Regions from separate parts of the Microbulbifer spongiae genome, predicted to be linked through region 3. Evidence: predicted binding sites of a transcription regulator. Region 3 holds the regulator's gene; each other region holds the start of a gene.
What was found. The regulator LexA, encoded in region 3, represses DNA repair genes until DNA is damaged. The targets are predictions, from matches to a motif close to ACTGTNTNTANANACAGT.

Region 1 (6,993 bases), 650 kb from region 3:
ATCTGCCGCAGCTTCGTGACAATTTCTTCCGGCTTATGATGTTTGATTCCCATGTTTAGCCCTCCGTCTCCTAATTATACGGGTGGACCACTTCAAGGGGGGAGGACCAAATGCTTATACAAACATATTTCATACATATAAATGCATCTTAATCGACAAATATAGGGTCTGTGATAGTATTAAGCTTGTAAATGCAACAGTATTGTTGCATTATAAGATTGTGATTAAATCAAGCGAAGAAACAGAGCTTAACAGCTTATTTAAGGCCCTTGGTGACAGTACTAGAAGGCGGATAATCGACGAGTTAATGATTCGTGAAAAGCAGTCATTGTTTGAGATATGCAGCCGCATATCTGCTGTGCATGGAATATCTTCCAGCCGGCAAGCTCTTTCAAGACATTTAGCAGTGCTCGAATCAGCGGGAATAATCACTATTGAATGGAAAGGTACAACTAAGCTTCATACCTTGGACAAGTCCTGTCTTTCAAGTTTAGCGTCCGGCTGGCTATCAACATTTGGAGATTGAATATGAAAATCTATGTAACTAGCGTTTTCGTCGATGATCAAGAAAAAGCCCTCAACTTCTACACTGAAATTCTTGGTTTTGAGAAGAAGCAAGATCTCCCTCTAGGTGAGTATCGATGGCTTACAGTTGTGTCGAAAGATGACCCCAAAGGAACTGAACTATTGCTTGAGCCAAGCGCCCATTCCGCTGTACCTCCCTTCAAGCAGGCTTTACTCGAAGATGGAATTCCCTTCGCTTCTTTTCAAGTTGCAGACCTCGACTCGGAATTCAAGCGTCTAAGCAACTCTGGTGTTACATTTATACAAGAGCCGATGGAAGCAGGAGACGTCAAAATGGCCATTCTCAATGATACATGTGGGAATCTAATACAGCTGGTGGAAATGACGCAGCATTTCAATTAGACACTTTCACACAAAAAAGTGGGTCTTGCTTAGGTCAGTGGCCTTTTCGACCTACACAATTAGAGGAAGACCCAGAAAATATCAGTGAAGATGGGGAACTTGACTGACCTACTAATGATAGTATTGCTTTACAGGTAAGAGAATTAATTCAATGAAATGGACAAGGATTTACATGGTGCTTCTTGGCATGCAAATAGTATTGACCTTATAAAATAGTTACAAGCAGTAGCCAAAGGCATCCCACCTTTGTCTACCGCACTCCCCTGTATCCCACCATACTTTACTCCGCGATATCCTTCGATTGTATAACACCTCAATCTGCGGAAAAGTCGTGACAATCCCTTCCGGTTTGCGGTGTTTGACACTCATGTTTAACCTTGCTTCTGCTTATTATACTGGGAGGACCAATGATATCACTTACAATCTGCCACCCTTTGGCAAATACGAGTTGAAAAAAGCCAACAGTCGCCTCAGGAAATGTTGCATGACCAAAAGAAAGTCTCTCTCGCTCCGAATCGAAACTCAAACATCTCTTTTAGTAACAATGGTTAACCCGTCCCCAACGGGCAAAAGCAGCATATCAACCCGGTTGTCTTTATGAATTTTCTGATTCAGGGCTTTGATGGCCAGGGTATCCGGGTCGTTTTTGTCGTCATCTACAACACTGCCCCCCCAGAGTACGTTGTCGACTAAAATAAGACCACCAGGGCGGATCAATTGTAGGCACTGCTCGTAGTAAGTGTCATAACCAGTTTTATCAGCATCAATAAAGGCCATGTCAAACTGGTTGTGTTGCTTTTGCTCGATCAGCTTTGCCAGAGTCTCTGAAGCAGGGGCAAGATAGAGTTTTATTTTCTGAGAACACCCTGCCTGTGTCCAAAAGGCTCTGGCTGTGTCAGTGTATTCTTTATTGATGTCGCAGGCGATCATTTCCCCGGTTTCCGGCAGGGCCATGGCCACAGACAATGCACTGTAACCGGTGAACACACCTACCTCAATCGCTCTCCTGGCCTTTATCAGTCTTGCCAGCAGCGCCATCAGCTGCCCTTGTTCGGGTGAGATTTGCATCTCAGCCTGGGTATACGTACGGGTGACATTCCTAAGTTCAATCAGTACAGGGTGCTCTCGCATACCGGTGTTAAGGATATATTCCCGTACAGCAGGAGGAAAATCTCGAGTTTGGCTGCTCATAAGATATGCCCATTTCCATTGACTTGTGAGATGATATGACCGCGCAAGACCAGTATGCTTCTCTGTAGCCAATTTGACAATTCGAGCCCTCGCCAGCACCGTATTTGCTCAGCACAAGGCCCTGTGCAGCGGTAATACCATGCCAACCGTTCATTCTTCAACGCTGCGCCCTCTAGACCACCCGACTCAGAAGTTACTCTCTAAGCTGGCTGAATATACTAACAGCAGTTGGTTCAACCTCCTCTATGGTAGCGAACCGACGCTTTCACCACTCCTTCCACTACCAGCTCCTGACCCTCCAAGACAGAGATGGCCGGGTATTTGGAGTTGGCCGACAATAAGCATCCTCGCTTCCTGTCTAGAATTTTGCATGTTAACTGGCCATCCAGAGCCACCACTACAACGTCACCATGTACCGGAGTTAGCGATCGATCGACAATAAGCAAGTCACGATCATGGATGCCCGCCTCCACCATGGAGTCTCCGTTGGCCTGAACCATATAGGTTGCCGCTGGCCTGGAGATTAGATGCGCATCCAGGCTGAGTGCAGATTCCAGGTGATCATCAGCTGGAGAGGGAAAGCCGCAGGCAACGCCGCTACTGTAGAGAGAAGAGAGTTTCATAAGGACACCTGTAGACTGTATATACATACAGATTAATGCTGCGAGTGCCAGGCGGGCAAGAATAATCAGTGACCGAGAGACCTCTAAGCTTCCAGAAGGGCCAGAATCCGGGTTGGCACCCTCCAGGGAATCTCCACCCATACTTTTCGCCTGTCGCCACAAACCGCTGAACAGAGATGGCCAGCACTGGCTCACGGGGTAGCTCCATATTGCAGACTTTTGCCTCCCATGCCTTGAAACCGGCCAGTATTAGCCAGCCCCGGCCCTCTGGGTCTGGGTCTGGGTCTGGGTCTGGACACCGTAAGACCTCAACCAGGCACGCTATCCTGCTATCAATCTATTGACACAATAATTATATTCGAATATTATTCGAACTTTATTCGAGCAGGATGCAGATTCTGACCACAATCGACATACTGGAGAACACTGATGCCGCGATCCCTCACAAAAAGTGCCGGCGAACAGGAAGCTATGATTCTGGAAGCCGCTGTGAAATGCATAGAACAAAGCTCAATTCTCGACTTCACGATGGCAGCGGTTAGCAAGGAAGCTGGTCTGTCGATGGGTTCAATCTACAAGCATGTGCAATCCAAGGAAGATGTTTTGGTCGCACTGTCAACACACGCTTTTAGCTATGAGCGCAATGTGTTTACGGATGTAATGAATCTGCCTCTAAGCACACCGGAACGATTGGTCGCGACCATGCTTGTGCTGTCCGACAAGTTCCATCACTATCCATTTGGGGCACAATTAAAGATGCTTGTCAGCAACCAGGCTGTGCTTCAACGCGCTTCAAGCGGCTGGATCGAGAAACTGAGACATATCAATACCGAAATCGGACAGGTATTTGAGGCTGCCATGGTTCGAGCCTGTAATACCGGTGAACTCATCACCGGTGACAGTGACCGGGAAATAATGCTCGATACCATTTGTGTGAGTCTGTGGTCCATGCATGTAGGGTTTGTACAAGTCGCGTACCAGCGATTTGCGTTTGAACAACACCAGGTCACTGCCAAGTTGCCATTCCCAATCCCAACCAATCATGTGCTATTAAATGGCGCACAACGGTTCATCAACAGCTTTCCCTGGAAAAAACCACTGGATAAACAGGGCATAGAAAAGGCAAGTGCCTTACTAACAGAGCGAGGCTATCGATGATAAATGGGTTGTCGGAGCTATCGCGATGATTTTACGATGGATAGCCATTATCACAGTGGCCGGTGTAATTGTGAGTGGGCTTGGCGTTTATAAATTTTTTGAAATCAAAGCCACCATTGATGCGGTAGAGGAACAGCCCGAATATTTCGAGACTGTTGAAGCAGAACTGGCTAAACCCACCACACATGTTCCCAAGGTTACTGCGCTCGGGGTTGTGGTTGCGCCGCAGCAGGTCACCCTGCGCAATGAACTGCCAGGTTATATTACTGCCGTTAATTTCCAATCCGGGGCCGCCGTCAAAAAGGGCGAAGTCATCCTACAGCTTGATATCAGCGAGCAACTGGCCAACCTCTCCTCCGAAGAAGTACGCGCCAAACTTGCTGAATCTGTCTACAGGCGTGGTGTTGAACTGCGAAAATCCGATGCCGTCAGCGAGGAAACCACTGAGCGGTCTCTTGCAGAGTGGAACGTAATCAAAGCCGATATTGCGGCGACCCGCAGCATTATCAGTCGGCGAACAATTCGTGCACCGTTTGATGGCGTGATTGGCATCCATCAATTTGAAGTTGGCCAATACCTCAACATCAATACCAAAATCACCACCCTGGTTGGCAGCACAAAAGAGAGGTGGGTTGATTTCAGCTTACCGCAGTTTTACGGTGAACTCGCTATGGGCATCATAGTCCGCGCACAGCTGATACGTTCATATGATCAAATCAATAGTGCTTATTTCAATGCAACCATCATTGCCGGTGACTCGGTGATTACGGCTGGCTCACGTAGCCGACTGTATCGTGCGCTGGTGACAGAAGGCGCACAGCAACTCACCCATAATGCATCCGTCAAAGTTGAGGTGCCTGTTGGACAGGCCAGGTTATTGTCGGCACTGCCGGTTCAATCCATTCGCAGTGACAGAGGGGGGCAATTTGTTTTCGCCCTTGATCCGGATCATGAAAAGGCCGGATACTATCGAGCGCGACGTATCCCTGTTTCTGTAGAAAGCGAGCAACAAGAGCGCACACTCGTTGTGGGTGATTTGAACCATGGTGACTTGGTAGCCACAGCAGGCTCTTTCAAGTTGTACCCAGGCATGCTTGCACAAATCAGTGATCGGCCAGTCATCACCACAACAAAGCAAGAGTAACCGGGATGGATATTTTCGTTAAGCGGCCGGTTCTCTCTATCGTTCTCTCAATTGTCTTACTCCTGTCTGGTAGTTTCGCAGCGTTTAAAATCGCTGTTGTACAGTTCCCCCAACTGGAAAGTGCCAATATCCTGATCACCACTGCCTACCCAGGCGCTTCGCCAGATGCAGTCCAGGGTTTTGTCACCGACCCAATCGAGCGGATTGCGATGACCACTCCCGGTGTTGACTATGTCGAATCTACCACCACAGCTGGGCTAAGCAACGTAGCGGTGTGGCTGAAACTGGATGAAAACAGTAGCGAAGCGCTGGCAGAGCTGAACTCTAGAATGAACCAGATCCGTTCTGAATTACCCGGTAACGCACTCGATCCGTCTATTTCTGTACGCCGCTCTGATCAGCCACAAGCATTATTTTATTTAAATGTGAACAGCGAAGGGTGGTCTCGGTCAACTATAACCGATTATTTAGCGCGCCATGTGCAGCCACAACTGGCTTCTATCGGCGGTGTCCAGCGCATTGCCCTGGAAGGGGGTCGCGACCCGGCGATGCGGATTTGGCTTGACCCCATCCGTCTCGCCGCCCTGGGTCTCAGCGCAGATCAAGTGATTCAGGCATTGTCGAACAACAATGTACTCGCGGCAATTGGCAAAACCAAAAATGCTGGGCAACAGATCAGCCTGCAGACCAATGCCACACTGCGCAATGTGGACGATTTTGAACAATTAATTGTCAGCAATCGGGAGGGTGTATTAATACGCCTCATGGACATTGCGCGCGTTGAGCTTGGCGAAGATCGGGGTGATGACCTGTCCCGTGTCGACCAGGCAGAGACCGTCTTTATTTCCGTTTGGAGTCTCCCCGGTGCCAACGCTATTGAGATTGGCGATGAGCTCTACAAGCGCCTAGAGAGAATCAATGCAACGCTGCCCAGCGGATTGGATATTGAGATCGCCTTTGATGCAACCATTTATATGCGTAATGCGCTCAAGGAGATCATGACAACACTCCTCGAAACCGTTTTGCTCGTTGGCCTGGTTGTTTTACTACTGATGGGGTCATTCCGCACATCGCTCGTACCGCTTGTGACTATCCCGATTTCAATCCTGGGCGCCATTGGCCTAATCCATGCAATGGGCTTTACACTCAACCTGTTAACGATACTTGCAATTGTCCTTTCGGTTGGTCTCGTGGTAGATGATGCGATTGTCGTGGTCGAAAATGTCGCACGTCATATGCGCACTGGCAAGTCCCGCCTCGAAGCCGCCCTCACAAGCTCACGAGAGCTTTTTGCGCCAATCGTTGCAATGACACTCACAATGGCTGCGGTCTACATCCCCATCGGATTTGTCAGCGGCTTGACAGGAGCGCTGTTTAGGGAGTTTGCCTTTACGCTGGCGATCGCTGTTCTGATTTCCGGCGTGGTAGCCGTCACGCTATCCCCCATTATGAGCGCCCAGGTATGCGCAGATAAGGGTAAGGAATCTGCGGGTTCACGCTTTATGAACTCCATTTTTGATCGTATACGCAGGGTATACCGAACTCTCCTGACCGGCATACTCGTATGGCGCCCTCAAGTAACCTTTATGGGATTCTTTCTCAGTTTGTTGGTTATCCCGTTTTTCCTGTTTTCTGCCAAGGAACTGGCACCGGTAGAAGACCAGGGCAGCATTCTGGTAATTATCGAATCACCGCCAGAGGCGCATGTTCAATACACTCGCAATTACATGCAGGACGTGGTACAGGTCGCCTCTGAGTTGCCTGGTTTTTCGCAGATGTGGCAAGTCCTGACAGCATCAGGCGGTTTTGCCGGTATTGAGTTTGTTGACTACACCGACCGCGACTTTACTGTTCAGGAAATACGTGATTCTGTATTTCAGAAAATGTCTGGCATCACTGGCCTGCGTGTATTACCCATCATGCCCGGCGCATTGCCAGCTGCCGGGCAGT
Region 2 (6,993 bases), 1.3 Mb from region 3:
GGTCGTGCCGCGCACTGCGTCTTCCAGGTCCAGCTCGAGATCGTAACGCAGGTCGGAACCCCGTGCCGGCCCACCGCGGCGGCCACCGCCACCACCGCCAAAGATATCGCCGAACACATCGCCGAAAATATCGGAGAAACCGCCGAAACCACCACCGCTGCCACCGCCCATCTGGCCTTCGACCCCAGCGTGACCAAACTGGTCATAGGCAGCGCGCTTTTGGGAATCCGCCAGCACCTCGTAGGCTTCGTTGGCCTCTTTAAATCGATTTTCCGCTTCCTTGTCATCGGGGTTGCGGTCCGGGTGAAACTTCATCGCCACCCGCCGGTAGGCCTTCTTCAGCTCTGCATCCGAAGCGCCGCGCTCGACACCCAGGACTTCATAATAATCGCGTTTCGACATAAAGCTATTTTCTCTGGTCTGGCATCAAAAACAGCCAAACTCAACTTTCTAATTTTCAGTCCCTAACCAACCCCCGCACCGCTACGGGGCTCTGCCAAGCCGCAAGGGGCGGCACCACTCTGGCAGACTGCCAACATCCTCGGCTTTAAATCCATGTACCTGAAACAACACAGGGCGCGGGACCTTGAGAGGAAGGCACCGCACCCCTGAAGTTCTCCGGCAGCCACAGTGAGCAATAGCTGCCGTCAAAGTGAACAGTAGACGTCTACTGGCCCTCTTTCTTGTCGTCCTTTACCTCTTCGAACTCAGCGTCTACCGCATCATCACCCGCGGAAGACGGTTGCTCACCCTGGGCCTCTGCACCGGCGCTCCCTTCAGCACCAGCCGCTTGGGCCTGTTCGGCGTACATCTTCTGGGCAACCGGGCCGGAGGCTTCGGTCAGCTTGGTAGTGGCAGCTTCCATCGCGGCCTTGTCGTTGCCTTTCACTGCTTCCTCCGCCCCGGAGATAGCCGCTTCAATCGCAGACTTTTCCTCTGCAGTTGCCTTGTCACCAGCTTCTTCCAGGGTCTTCTTGGTGGCTGAAATCAGGCTGTCGAGGGTATTGCGGGTCTGCACCAATTCCTCGAACTGCTTGTCCGCTTCCGCATTGGCTTCCGCGTCGGCAACCATCTTGTCGATCTCCTCCTCGGACAGGCCGGAGGATGCCTTGATCACGATAGACTGCTCCTTGCCGGTGGCTTTGTCCTTGGCGTGAACATGCAGAATACCGTTGGCGTCGATATCAAAGGTGACCTCGATTTGCGGCATTCCACGCGGCGACGGTGGAATATCGGCCAGGTCGAAACGGCCCAGGGATTTGTTCTGGGACGCCTGCTTGCGCTCACCCTGTACCACGTGGATGGTCACGGCAGTTTGATTGTCCTCGGCAGTAGAGAAAATCTGCGACTTCTTGGTCGGGATGGTGGTGTTCTTGTCAATCAGCGGCGTCGCCACCCCCCCCATGGTTTCAATACCCAGGGTTAGCGGTGTCACGTCCAGCAGCAGTACGTCTTTCACATCCCCAGACAATACCGCACCCTGAATGGCCGCACCGACGGCAACAGCTTCATCCGGGTTGACATCTTTGCGCGGCTCTTTGCCAAAGAACTCGGTAACCTTCTGCTGTACCAGTGGCATGCGGGTCTGGCCGCCGACCAGGATAACCTCGTCTACGCCGGAAGCGGACAGATCCGCATCCTGCAGGGCAATTTTGACCGGTTCCAGGGAGCGGGTAACCAGATCCTCCACCAGGCTTTCCAGCTTGGCGCGGGTCAGTTTTACAACCAGGTGTTTGGGACCGGTGGCATCTGCGGTGATGTAGGGCAAATTCACTTCGGTCTGCTGGCTGGAAGACAGTTCGATCTTGGCCTTTTCCGCCGCCTCCTTCAGGCGCTGCATGGCCAGCGGATCCCCTTTCAGATCGATGCCCTGGTCTTTCTTGAATTCGGCCGCCAGGTAGTCGATCAGACGCAGGTCGAAGTCTTCACCACCGAGAAAGGTATCACCGTTGGTGGAGAGCACTTCAAACTGCTTCTCACCATCCACGTCCGCAATTTCGATAATGGAGATATCGAAGGTACCGCCACCCAGGTCGTAAACGGCTACGGTGCGGTCTCCACCCTGCTTGTCGAGGCCGTAGGCCAGCGCTGCAGCCGTCGGCTCATTGATAATCCGCTTCACATCGAGCCCGGCGATACGGCCGGCATCTTTGGTGGCCTGGCGCTGGGAATCGTTGAAATAAGCTGGCACCGTAATGACCGCGGCTTCCACCTTCTCGCCGAGGAAATCTTCCGCGGTCTTTTTCATTTTTTTGAGGACTTCGGCGGAGACCTGTGGCGGCGCCTTCTTATCGCCCTTGGCTTCTACCCAGGCGTCACCGTTTTCGGCTTCAACGATTGTGTATGGCACCATTTTGATGTCTTTTTGTACGACATCGTCCTTGAACTTGCGGCCGATCAGGCGTTTGACCGCAAACAGGGTATTCTTGGGATTGGTCACCGCCTGGCGTTTGGCAGACTGGCCTACCAGAATTTCATTGTCGTCAGTAAAGGCAACAATGGAGGGTGTTGTGCGATCGCCCTCCGCATTCTCAATCACGCGCGCTTTATCACCATCCAGTATCGCGACACAGCTGTTGGTGGTGCCAAGGTCGATGCCGATAATTTTTCCCATCTGTAAAATCCTCGTTTGATGCGCTCTGCCAGCACTGTTGTGTGTATCGCGCGAATAATTCCTGATGTCAGCTATATTGGTGCCGGCCGATAAAATTCAAGGCTATCTGGCTCAGGCGCCGCTACGGTGCTTTGCTGACCACTACCATGGCCGGACGCACCAGGCGGCCGTTGAGGCGATAGCCTTTTTGAAACACTTCCAGAACCGTATTCGGTTCCACCTCTCCGTTGGGCACCTGGGTCATGGCCTGGTGCAGTTCGGGGTCGAATGGCTCGCCGGCCGGATCGACAACCTCCACCGAATTTTTCGCCAGGGTATCGATAAACGATTTGTGGGTCAGCGCAATGCCTTCCGCCAGCGCCTTGTTGGCCTCGTCTTCGGTATCAATGGTGGCGAGGGCGCGCTCCAGATTGTCCACAACCGGCAACAAGTCCTGCAGCAATTTCTCCACCGCAAATTTGCGCGCGCGCTCGACATCCTGCTGGGCGCGGCGGCGGGCATTCTGCCCCTCTGCCTGGGCACGCAGGGCGAGATCCTTCTGTACCGCCAGTTGCTCCTGCAGCTTGATGATTTCATCGTGCAGGGCATCGGCGCTCTCGGCCTCTTCCAGCAGGGCTTCCTCGGCCTGCCGGCGCTCTGTTGCGGATGGTTCCTCAATCTCGGCGGGAGCCGCCTCTTCTGTCTCTGTCAGGTGCTCGTCCACCAGCGCTTCCGGCTGCGCACCCTCTGTCATCTGGTCATCTTCGCTGCGCTCTCTGGCCACTGCTCTCTCCGTCGCGTCGACTCTGTCAGTAATGGATTGGGTCCGCCCGGCGGACTCTGGGGCTATATGGGGTCAACACCGCACAGTTCAAGAGGTTTTTCCTGTAAGCACCCACTGGCAGGGTAATGTGGTACTGGCGCTATAGCTAACGCAAGGCAGATACTGTATAAATAACCAATAGGCGGGCCAAAGTGCCCTCAAAAAGAAAGACACAGAAGCGTTTTCCATGTTGCTGCATTTGTCTATCAGCCAATTCACCCTGGTGGAACAGCTGGAGTTGGAGTTCGGCCCCGGTACCAGCGCCCTCACCGGTGAAACCGGCGCGGGGAAGTCCATTACCCTGGATGCGCTGGGACTGGCCCTGGGCGGGCGCGGCAGTGCCGAATTGGTACGCCCCGGTGCCAGCCGCACCGATATCAGTGCCACCTTTGATATTGCCGATCACCCCAGCGCCGAACACTGGCTGGTATCCCGGGAAATGGATGCGGGACAAGAGGTGATTCTGCGCCGCACCATTGGCGCTGACGGTCGCTCGCGGGCCTATATCAACGGCCAACCCGTACCCCTCCTGCAATTGCGCGCTTTTGCGCAACAACTGATTGATATCCACAGCCAGCACGAACACCAGTCCCTGCTGAATAAAGAAACCCACTGCCGCCTGCTGGATGAATTTGCCCAGGCCCAAACACTGGCCACTGAAGTCCGCAGCCGTTTCAAGACCTGGCAGGAACAGTACCGCCACTACCGCGCCCTGGCAGACAGTGCCGAGGAGACCGAAGCGCGACGCCACCTGCTGCAATACCAGCTGCAGGAACTGACCCGACTGGATCTGAGCACGGGGGAGATTGAGGCGCTGGAGCGCGAGCAACGCCAATTGTCCAAAGCGGGTGACCTTCTCAACGGCGGCTACCAGCTGGCGGCGCTGCTGTCCGGCGGCGAAGGGGATATCGCTGAGCAACTGCACCGCGCCCTGCAGCTGCTCTCGACCCTACCGGATCAGGCCCCGGCCCTGCTGGAAGTGTCGCAGATGCTCGACAGCGCGCGCATTCAGGTGGATGAGGCGGCAGACACCCTGTCGCGCCATATAGACCGCTTCGAGGTGGACCCGGAACGTCTGGCCGAGGTGGAGGCCCGCCTCAGCGCAATCTACCAGACAGCCCGCAAGCACAGGATACAACCACAGGAGCTGCCCGCTCTGGAACAGCAACTACAGGCAGAACTGGACGATATCAACGCGGCAGATACCCTTGAGCGACGCGCCGCAGAGTGCGAGGAACTGGAGTGCCAATTCCGCAAGGCCGCCGGCAAACTGAGCCAGCTGCGCAGCAAAGCCGCACAACAATTGGCCGAGGCGGTCAACCGGCAATTGGCGGCGCTGGCCATGCCCCATGTGCGCATGGAACTGGCATTGCACCCGCTGGCAAAGCCCAACGGCCGCGGTCTGGAAGACGTGGAGATGCTGATCACCACCAACCCGGGACAGCCGCCGCGCGCCCTGGGCAAAATCGCTTCCGGCGGAGAGCTTTCCCGGGTGAGCCTGGCGATTCAGGTTGTAACGGCGCGAACCTCGCGCACCCCCACCCTGGTATTCGACGAAGTGGATGTGGGGATCGGCGGCGCCACTGGAGATGTGGTCGGGCGCCTGCTGCGCCAGTTGGGCGAGGTGCACAGCGGCCGCAATGGCCAGGTGATCTGTGTCACCCACCTGGCCCAGGTGGCAGCGCGGGCCCACCGCCATTACCTGGTAGAGAAGCACTCCGATGGTGACAGTGCCTTTATTGCCCTGCGCGAACTGAGTGGGGATAACCGCCGCGAAGAAATCGCTCGCATGCTTGGCGGAGAAGCCACGGCCCAATCCCTGGCCCACGCAGAAGAGATGCTTTCGCGGGCTGTCTGAGCACGCGAAGGGTGCAAATCAGCCCCCGCTTTTACTCCCCCCTGCCCACCAGCCTGCCTGGCCAGTGCACAGGTGCATGGCCGTACCCCCTTATACAAATGCGCCATGGATCACGCCCCAATTGGGCGAAATAGCCGGTTTGTCAGCAGCATAAGCCGGGGCAGACCAGAAATGACTGGGTTTGGCGGCAGATGTCACCATATACTTGGCGCTCCATCCAAATGGCATCGACCAAGTTTATGCAGAAAACCATTTTTAACACCCCGGTAGTCACCCCACTGATCCGCCAGATCGCCAAACTGCTGCTGAAGTTGCACGGCTGGCGCGTAAAAGGCAACCAACACTCATTGAAGTTGAAAAAGTACGTGCTGCTGGGGGCTCCCCACACCACCAACTGGGACGGTTACTTCTTTATCCTGGCCGCGCTCAAGCTGAAACTCACCCCGCAGTGGATGGGCAAGGACAGGCTGTTCAAATTCCCACTGGGCGGGCCCATGCGCTGGTTTGGCGGTATTGCTGTGAATCGCAGCAAGGCCAACAACCTGGTGGAGGCCACTATCAGACAATTCAAGCTGAATAAGGAACTGATTATCGCGATTCCGCCAGAGGGCACACGCGGTATGGCGGAGCGCTGGAAAACCGGTTTTTATCATATCGCGCGCAATGCCAAGGTACCGGTGGTACTGGGCTTTATTAATTTCCGCAAGAAAGAGGTGGGCATTGGCCCGATCGCACAGCTGGGTGAAAACCTGGAGGTGGAACTGAATAAGTTGCGGGCGTTCTACGCGGACAAAATCGGCAAATTCCCGGAACGCTACGCGCCCCCATGCCAGTAACAGCCCCAACCGCTGGCGCAGGTTGGGGACAGAGGGGGGGCGCAAACGTCACACCCCGCGATGCCTACTGTTCTTTTTCTTTAACGTAGAGCACCAGGCTGTGGCCGGTCAGCTCATAGCCGTGCTCATCGGCGATCTGGCGCTGTAATTCCTCAATCTCCTCATTGTGAAACTCAATCACTTTACCGGTATCGGTACATACCATGTGATCGTGGTGATCCCCACGATCCAGTTCAAACACGGAATGGCCGCCATCGAAGTTGTGGCGCATAACCAGACCCGCGCTCTCAAACTGGGTCAGAACCCGGTAAACGGTGGCCAGACCCACATCCTCTCCCGCTTCCAGCAGCAGCTTGTAGACATCTTCAGCACTCAAGTGCTGTTCAGTGGTACTTTCAAGCAACTGTAGAATCTTTACCCGCGGCAGCGTGACCTTGAGGCCGGCCTTGCGCAACTCCTGGTTTTGATTTGACATGAATAGACGTTTCCCGACAGGATTCTAATAATGGTCTTTACTTGAAACGGCCCGCTGCAGGGATCGACAATCGACTGAGAGAGCAAAGCACCCTTCTGTCAGCAAGCCTCTTCTTCGGTTATTATCCCACGTCCTGCGGAGTCAGCGAAACCCCGACCCTCCCCGGTGGGCAAATCGCCAGGCCCGGGGAACTTTCCCCTACAATCGGGGCCTATTCGGTTTGATCAGTTAAAAACGGCACAATATACGCCATTGTCAGCATATAACGGAGCAATGAATGCCGCCTAGCCTGAAACTTCTCGCCATCGCCAGCCTGTGCACTCTCCTGGGCGCCTGTACGCTGATCAAATTCCCCGGCGTGCACCGTATCGAGGTTCAGCAGGGCAACATCATCACCCAGGACATGGT
Region 3 (6,993 bases):
TCACCGCGGATGCTGCGGTAGTGAACAAAAATATCTTCAGTTCCTTCTCCACAGGTGATGAAGCCATAACCCCTTGCGTTATTAAACCACTTCACAGTACCTGTAACGCGATCACTCATTGAGACAACCTCATTATTGTTATTGCGCCTACCTCTATTACCCCATGCGTAAAGAGGGACAAACGCCACCCTATTGTTAACAGACTGCACAGTGCAGAATGCTATCTTGAATCATCCTTTGGACAGAAATCCAGCGAACGTAAACTGATTTTTAGATAAAATAGCGCCAGTGTCTAGTTTTCTATGTGAAATAAATACTAGCTTTGTACCTATCCGCGTAATTAACCGTCAAAAGCCTAGTAAAGGGCAGTATTAATATGACTCCCATGTATCTTATTGTACCTGCGGCGAGCTGTCACACACCGCTTCCTGCGTTAATGAAGGAATATCGGCAATATGCACGGTAGAGGTAGGAAATGCACAGGAAGCGCCGTGGCTCTCGACAATCTTCAAGATTGATAACAAAATCTCCTGCTTAATCTCGTGAAAACGGATCCAGTCCGTCGTTCGCGTAAACGTATATACAAAGAAATCCAACGATGAGGCGGCAAAGCTGTTGAAGTTAACGATAAGTGTTCGATTGACATCTATTTCAGGGTGTCGCTGTAGCATTGCCTTTACATCTGAAACAATCGGCGCCATCAAGTGCGCGTCTTCATAACGGATTCCAATAGTTTCGAAAATCCTTCGGTTTAGCATACGAGAAGGGTTTTCTACTGCGATCTGAGTGAAAATGCTATTGGGCACATAGACCGGGCGCAGATCGAATGTGCGTATCCGGGTAAGGCGCCAACCAATATCCTCAACTGTGCCCTCAATCTCCTTATCTGGCGATCGAATCCAGTCCCCCACCGCAAAGGGGCGGTCCAGATAGATCATCAGGCCACCAAAAAAATTCGCCAGCAGGTCCTTGGCCGCGAAACCGACTGCCAGTCCACCGATCCCACCAAACGCCAGCAGGCCACTCACGCTGTAGCCCAGAAACTGCATAATCACAATGCCAGCGGTAACGGCTATAGAGGCCCTGACAAGCTTGCCGATCGCGCGTACCGTGGTTGCATCCATCGGCTTGCCGATATAGCGGGGATTGCTCAGGTTGCACTCGATACTGTGGGAGAAGCGCCAGGCAAACCAGGCCAGAACCAGGATCAGCCCTATCTCACGCACCGGTTCTGCCACAGAGAAGATTTCCGCACCGGTTGCCCGTCCGGCATACTGCGCCGCAAGCGTCAGTCCCAGTAGCCACGCCAAAACCTGCCCCGGGGGCGACAGTGCCCGCACCAGGGCATCATCCCAGGGATTTTCTGTCTTTTCAGCCCGAGCTGCGAACCGCAGGACGAAACGGCCATACATCCAGGCAACTACTGCCGCAATCAGCACGAACAGGAAGACGATCACGATCCAGGCGCGATTCTCACCAAACCAGGTCAGAAGTAAGTGCTCTACAGATTCCACCAATACCCCCTAAATGCTAACAACGTTACAGCCCCCTACCTCCTCAACGCTTCCACCTTAGGGTGGGGCTACCCTGGCACCACAGCCAGAGGTAATCTCAATACCTTATTGGCACCAAGCCAACAATCTCAGACGCAACCGCGATGGCGCTGTAACGCAGAGTCAGCCCATTTGTCTTGACGATCTCATCGGACAGGTAGGGCAGAGGGTTCACGGCCGCTGAATACCCGGAAATTCTCTAGGCTAAAACGCGTGCCATGGATACTCTGAAGAACCAACAATCCACAGCGATCCACCCGGCGGCAGTCAATGGTGCCAGGTTGAAAGCCAGTCGCGCGTTCTGTGCCAACGGGCATTCGTTTCCAGTTCAGCCCAGGCAGTGATAGAGGGCCTGCCGCGCATGGCGCTCAGGCGCACACGGGATTCTGGTTGTGGCACAAACCCCTGCAGGGCGGCGAGGGCTTCCCGGGCCCCCTCACGATTGTTGCACACTACCCCCATATCGCAGCCGGCCTCCAGGGCAGCCCGAATTCTCTCCCCATAGCCGCCAATGATAGCGGCACCTTTCATGGAAAGGTCATCGCTAATGATAACCCCGTCAAAGCCAAGGCGTCCCCGCAGGATATCCTGTAGCCAGTAGCGGGAAAAGCCCACAGGCCGGTCATCGACATTCACGAAGTGAATATGAGCCGGCATCACTGCGTCCAGCTCCGAGGTACCGATACAATCAATAAATGGCAAGGCATCGGACTCCATCACCTGATCCAGGGTGCGCCCATCCTCGGGCAATTCCATATGGCTGTCTTCAAGCACGTGGCCGTGGCCGGGAAAATGCTTGCCGGTAGCCGCCATGCCCGCCTCCCGCATACCCTGAATAAATGGGCGTACAAATGCCGTCAGGCGTTTCGGATCTGCGCAAAAACTGCGGTCACCAATAACCCGACTGTAGGCATCATCTGCATCCAAAACCGGCGCAAAACTGAAATCCACTCCCACTGCCAGCAATTCCGCTGCCAACAGCCAACCCACATCCCGCAATTGCTTTTGTGAGGCTCTTGCGGACAGGGACTGCAGGGATGGCAGACGGGTAAATTCATCGCGAAAACGCTGGACCCTGCCCCCTTCCTGATCGACAGCCAACAACAACTCCGGGCGCAACGCACGGATCGCCGCGATCAACTCCTGCAATTGGGCCCGGTTGTGGTAGTTACGCGCGAAAAAAATCACCCCTCCCACGAGTGGATGCTGCAGCAATTCACAATCCTCACTGGAAAGTTCAAGTCCCTCGATATCGACCATAATCGGTCCCAGCGGTGCGGACATAATAAGCTCCTTGAATAGTTCCGCCGCCTGAACACCCCTTTCAGAGGCTATGTTTCAACAACCTGTAGCATGGCAGCGGCAGCAGGCACCAGTCGTTCCAGGGTCTCTGGCAAACTGCTCTGCGCACCAAAATCCTCTCTCAGGATAGCCTCTATGGCATCGAAACTCGACAGTGTAAAGATGGTTGCACCCAGCATGAAGTACAGGCGCCAGTAGAAGGTGACGGGGTCTATCCCGGGGAGGGCCTCTGCCAGCAGACCGGCAAAACGGCGGTAGCTATCGCCATACCGGGACACGATAAAACGGCGCAAATGCCCCTGGAACTGCGTATAGGCCAACCCTAAAAGGCGCATGAAACGCTGGGGATCGCGACCATGTTCACCGAGGCTGCCGAGCCCCACCCGGTAGAGACTCCCCAGCAGGTCTTCCACACGCAGGTGTCGACCAGATGCAGCACACCCGTCCAGTTCTGACTCCAGCGCGCAGGTGAACGGGGTTAAAAAACGTTCAAACACCGCCTGAATCAATGCCTTCTTTGAACCAAAGTGATAATTGACGGCGGCCAGGTTGACCCCGGCCGTGCTGGTAATTGTCCTTAAGGATGTCTCGGTAAAGCCGCGCTCCGCAAACAGGATCTCTGCGGCGTCCAGTATGCGGCTAACGGTGTCCGTATGGCTCATAAGCAGTCAACCAGGATTTAAAACAGGTGTTTGATTCTGGCCAGACTAGCACACTCCACCGCCGGTCTGTCGACACCCTATTCTACTCCCACATCCCGATCAATCATTGAGGCTGTGATCAGGGGGCTAGCGGTTGGGAGCACATTGTCGATACAGACCGCTCCTTTGGAGAGGTATGATTCGCTCAGTTATGGCTAACCCGGCCGTGGCATACATTGCCGGGTCATTGCAACACAAGCGGCGCAGCCAGCAGCTCCGGGCCGGTGCGAGTCACAAAAGCAGCCCGTTCAATTGCGTTGTTTTTTAAATGCGACGCTTTGTTTGCCGATTAAAATACGAGAAGGAGGCAGGCGCAACACACGGGAAAAATTCCGCTTACTCCTGGGGCCGCATAAATTGCAGTATCAGGTCTGCCGCCTCCTCTACCGTTTCCACGATATGGAATAAATCCAGATCGCCTGCATCAATGCAATCTCGCTCCAAGACCGTATCCACCAGCCAGTTGTAGAGACCACGCCAGTAGTTTCTATCCACTAATACAATGGGAAACCGCCGCACTTTTTGTGTCTGAACCAAAGTTAATGCCTCAAACAATTCATCCAAAGTACCGTAACCCCCCGGCAGACCCACAAAGCCCACAGCGTGTTTGACAAACATAAATTTACGCACAAAGAAATAACGGAAATTTAAACTGATATCCTGATACGGGTTGGCTGTCTGTTCAAAAGGAAGCTCAATGTTCAACCCAATTGAAGTACCCGGCAGGGCAAAAGCTCCGCGATTACACGCCTCCATCAAACCCGGTCCTCCACCGGTGATTACCGAAATACCCTCTGCGGCCAATAGCTCACCGAGCTTCACACCCTGCCGGTACTCGGGGCTACTCTCGGTAAAACGCGCGCCCCCAAAAACCGTAACCGCGCCACTGAGTGCAATCAAACGCTCAATGCCATCTACCAACTCCGACTGTATACGCAGCACCCGCCATGCCTCGGCCATTTTTGCATCCAGCATCGTTCCCTCTCTGTCAGGCCTTTCAACAATCGTGTTTCATTCCCAGTTTTCATAACCAATGTAGCAGCATATACAGCGGGGGTGCATTGGGATTGCATAGACATCAATTCTGTATATAATCCCAGCAACTGTATAAAAATACAGAATACCAGGTAACCCCATGACCAATCTCACTGCCCGACAAACCCAAGTACTAGAGCTGATCAAAACCTATTTGGAAGAAACTGGTTATCCGCCAACCCGGGCGGAAATTGCCCAGGAGCTGGGCTTCCGGTCACCCAATGCCGCAGAAGAGCACCTGAAAGCCCTGGCGCGCAAAGGAGCCATTGAGATGGTCGCCGGCGCTTCCCGCGGCATTCGGATTCCCGACCACCAATCCGGCCTTCCCATCATTGGTCGTGTTGCCGCAGGCCACCCCATTCTCGCGGCAGAACACATCGAGGACTATTGCCATCTCCCTGCCAACTTCTTTCGCCCGCCGGCAGACTACCTGCTCCGGGTACACGGGATGAGTATGCGCGATGCGGGCATACTCGACGGGGATCTGCTCGCGGTACAGAAAACCGAGCAGGTCAGGAATGGGCAGATTGTTGTGGCACGTATTGACGAGGAGGTCACCGTGAAACGCTTCCGCCGCAAAGGCAACCAGGCGGCGGTGCAGTTGCTGCCTGAAAATGAGGACTTCGACATCATTCAGGTGGATATGCGGGACAACCACTTTGTGATTGAGGGGCTGGCGGTGGGCGTCATTCGCCAAACCCCTTGATTTGATCACGCCTTAATACGAAAAACAGCGGCCATTGGCCGCTGTTGAAACCTCTTCGGGGTAACCCCTCGATCAATGGATCGTATGGTTAACCGGCAGTGATTCCTCGTCTTCCTCAAAGTAACCCGGCTCCAGGTCATCCAGATTGTGTACAGCCTCAATGCCCGCTTCCAGCATAGCCCGGGCAATAGCCACCTTGTGTTTTCTCATAAACTGGAGACTCTCGGCTGAGAAATGGATACTCACCAGAGGGTCCTCCTTGTGGCCGCTGCGACGCAAAGCCACATCGCCATTGGCCAGTTCGATAATCTCAAAAGTTTCGGAGGACATTTGCTTTTCCTTCACCACAAATCAATTTGCGCCCAGTGTAACACAGGCTATTTATAAGTTTCAGTGGGCGCAGTCAAGCGAAGCAAATGGTACACAGGTACCCTTAACACTCCTCCAAACTGGCGCGCTGCCTGCGCACCAACTCGCTCAGAGCACCATGCCACTTCAGCAGTATTTCAGCAGAAAGCGCACCGGATGTGGGGGAGGCCATACTGCACAGTGGGATCAGGTTTGCCCCTTTCCGCGCGGATTCCATTGTGGGTGTGGGAGCATACTGCTGCAGCTTTCTCCAGCATTGAAGCAGCTTGCTCAACCAGCTATCTGGATCAGCGTAGAGCAAGGACAATTCCCTGGCCTCACTACTGACCACTCCCCGGCTCTTGAGACTATCCAGGACTACTTGCAATGACTCGGGCTCGAAACCCAATTGCAATTCATTTGCCAGCTCAGCGAGGTAAGCCTTGTAGGCTTTCCACAACTGAAACAGGGCCGCCTCTTGCAGGGCCCTGTTTTGCAAGGCAGATTCGCCAGACAACTGTAACAACAGCTGGCATTTGCGCAGCGCAGAGACAACCAGACCCGTATAGAGATTCGTCATTGATTACCTTGAGCGGCTTTCTTGCGCGGGGGTTTACGTCTGGCAGCGGTGCTTTTACCACCGGGCTCAACCTGCCAAGTGCCTTCGCGATAGAAAGCACGCCATCCTGTCGCTTTGCCCCCCTCTTCAGACTGCACATATTGCTGCTGCATCTTACGACTGAAACGCACCACCGTGTCCCGCCCCTCGTTGTCTTTGAGCGGGGCAGAAAAAAGGAAGCTGTACTTGGGGTCGATTTCGCTCTGGTGAGGCAGTAACTCTTTGACCAGGGGGGCGCGTGTTTCGCGTTTTTTAGGGAACTGACTCGCGGCCAGGAAAAGCCCGGTGGCACCATCGCGCAGAATATAGTGGTCATCCACTTTCAAGCACACCAGCTCCGGCATGGGCACCGGGTCCATTTTCGGCGGCGCCGGTTGGCCATTTTTCAATAACTTACGGGTGTTTTTACAAGCTTCATTGGTACAACCAAAGTACTTACCAAAACGGCCAGACTTCAGTTGCATGTCACTGCCGCACTTGTCACACTCGATCACCGGGCCATCGTACCCTTTGATCTTAAAGGTGCCCTGCTCAATTGCATAACCGCTGCAATCTGGATTGTTACCACAGATGTGGAGCTTGCGGTGCTCATCCAGCAGGTAGCTGTCCATGGCCGTGCCACATTTGGCGCAACGGCGCTTCTCGCGCAAAAGGCGGGATTCCGCTTCCTCATCTGTGTCCGCATCCACCGCCTCATCGCCGGATACCAGGTTCATGGTATTGACGCAG

Region 1: the regulator LexA is predicted to act here: its motif matches at 2,756-2,773, upstream of M8T91_RS10560 (LexA family protein).
Region 2: the regulator LexA is predicted to act here: its motif matches at 3,539-3,556, upstream of recN (DNA repair protein RecN).

Annotation. Positions count from the first base shown of each region.
Region 1 covers NZ_CP098023.1:2,508,252-2,515,244, forward strand. The annotation lists one part of gene M8T91_RS10545 (IS3 family transposase) at 1-53, opposite strand, end outside; gene M8T91_RS18915 (hypothetical protein) at 308-526, shown strand; gene M8T91_RS10550 (VOC family protein) at 529-927, shown strand; gene M8T91_RS10555 (O-methyltransferase) at 1,450-2,118, opposite strand; gene M8T91_RS10560 (LexA family protein) at 2,352-2,741, opposite strand; gene M8T91_RS10565 (TetR/AcrR family transcriptional regulator) at 3,171-3,899, shown strand; gene M8T91_RS10570 (efflux RND transporter periplasmic adaptor subunit) at 3,925-5,043, shown strand; gene M8T91_RS10575 (efflux RND transporter permease subunit) at 5,049-6,993, shown strand, end outside.
Region 2 covers NZ_CP098023.1:3,206,039-3,213,031, forward strand. The annotation lists gene dnaJ (molecular chaperone DnaJ) at 1-402, opposite strand, end outside; gene dnaK (molecular chaperone DnaK) at 668-2,614, opposite strand; gene grpE (nucleotide exchange factor GrpE) at 2,736-3,377, opposite strand; gene recN (DNA repair protein RecN) at 3,604-5,274, shown strand; gene M8T91_RS13410 (1-acyl-sn-glycerol-3-phosphate acyltransferase) at 5,466-6,110, shown strand; gene fur (ferric iron uptake transcriptional regulator) at 6,175-6,585, opposite strand; gene M8T91_RS13420 (outer membrane protein assembly factor BamE) at 6,863-6,993, shown strand, end outside.
Region 3 covers NZ_CP098023.1:1,861,090-1,868,082, reverse strand. The annotation lists gene M8T91_RS07950 (cold-shock protein) at 1-119, opposite strand, end outside; gene M8T91_RS07945 (mechanosensitive ion channel family protein) at 393-1,514, opposite strand; gene nagZ (beta-N-acetylhexosaminidase) at 1,821-2,837, opposite strand; gene M8T91_RS07935 (TetR/AcrR family transcriptional regulator) at 2,885-3,517, opposite strand; gene M8T91_RS07930 (LOG family protein) at 3,893-4,531, opposite strand; gene lexA (transcriptional repressor LexA) at 4,692-5,297, shown strand; gene M8T91_RS07920 (hypothetical protein) at 5,370-5,627, opposite strand; gene M8T91_RS07915 (DUF6586 family protein) at 5,731-6,225, opposite strand; gene topA (type I DNA topoisomerase) at 6,222-6,993, opposite strand, start outside.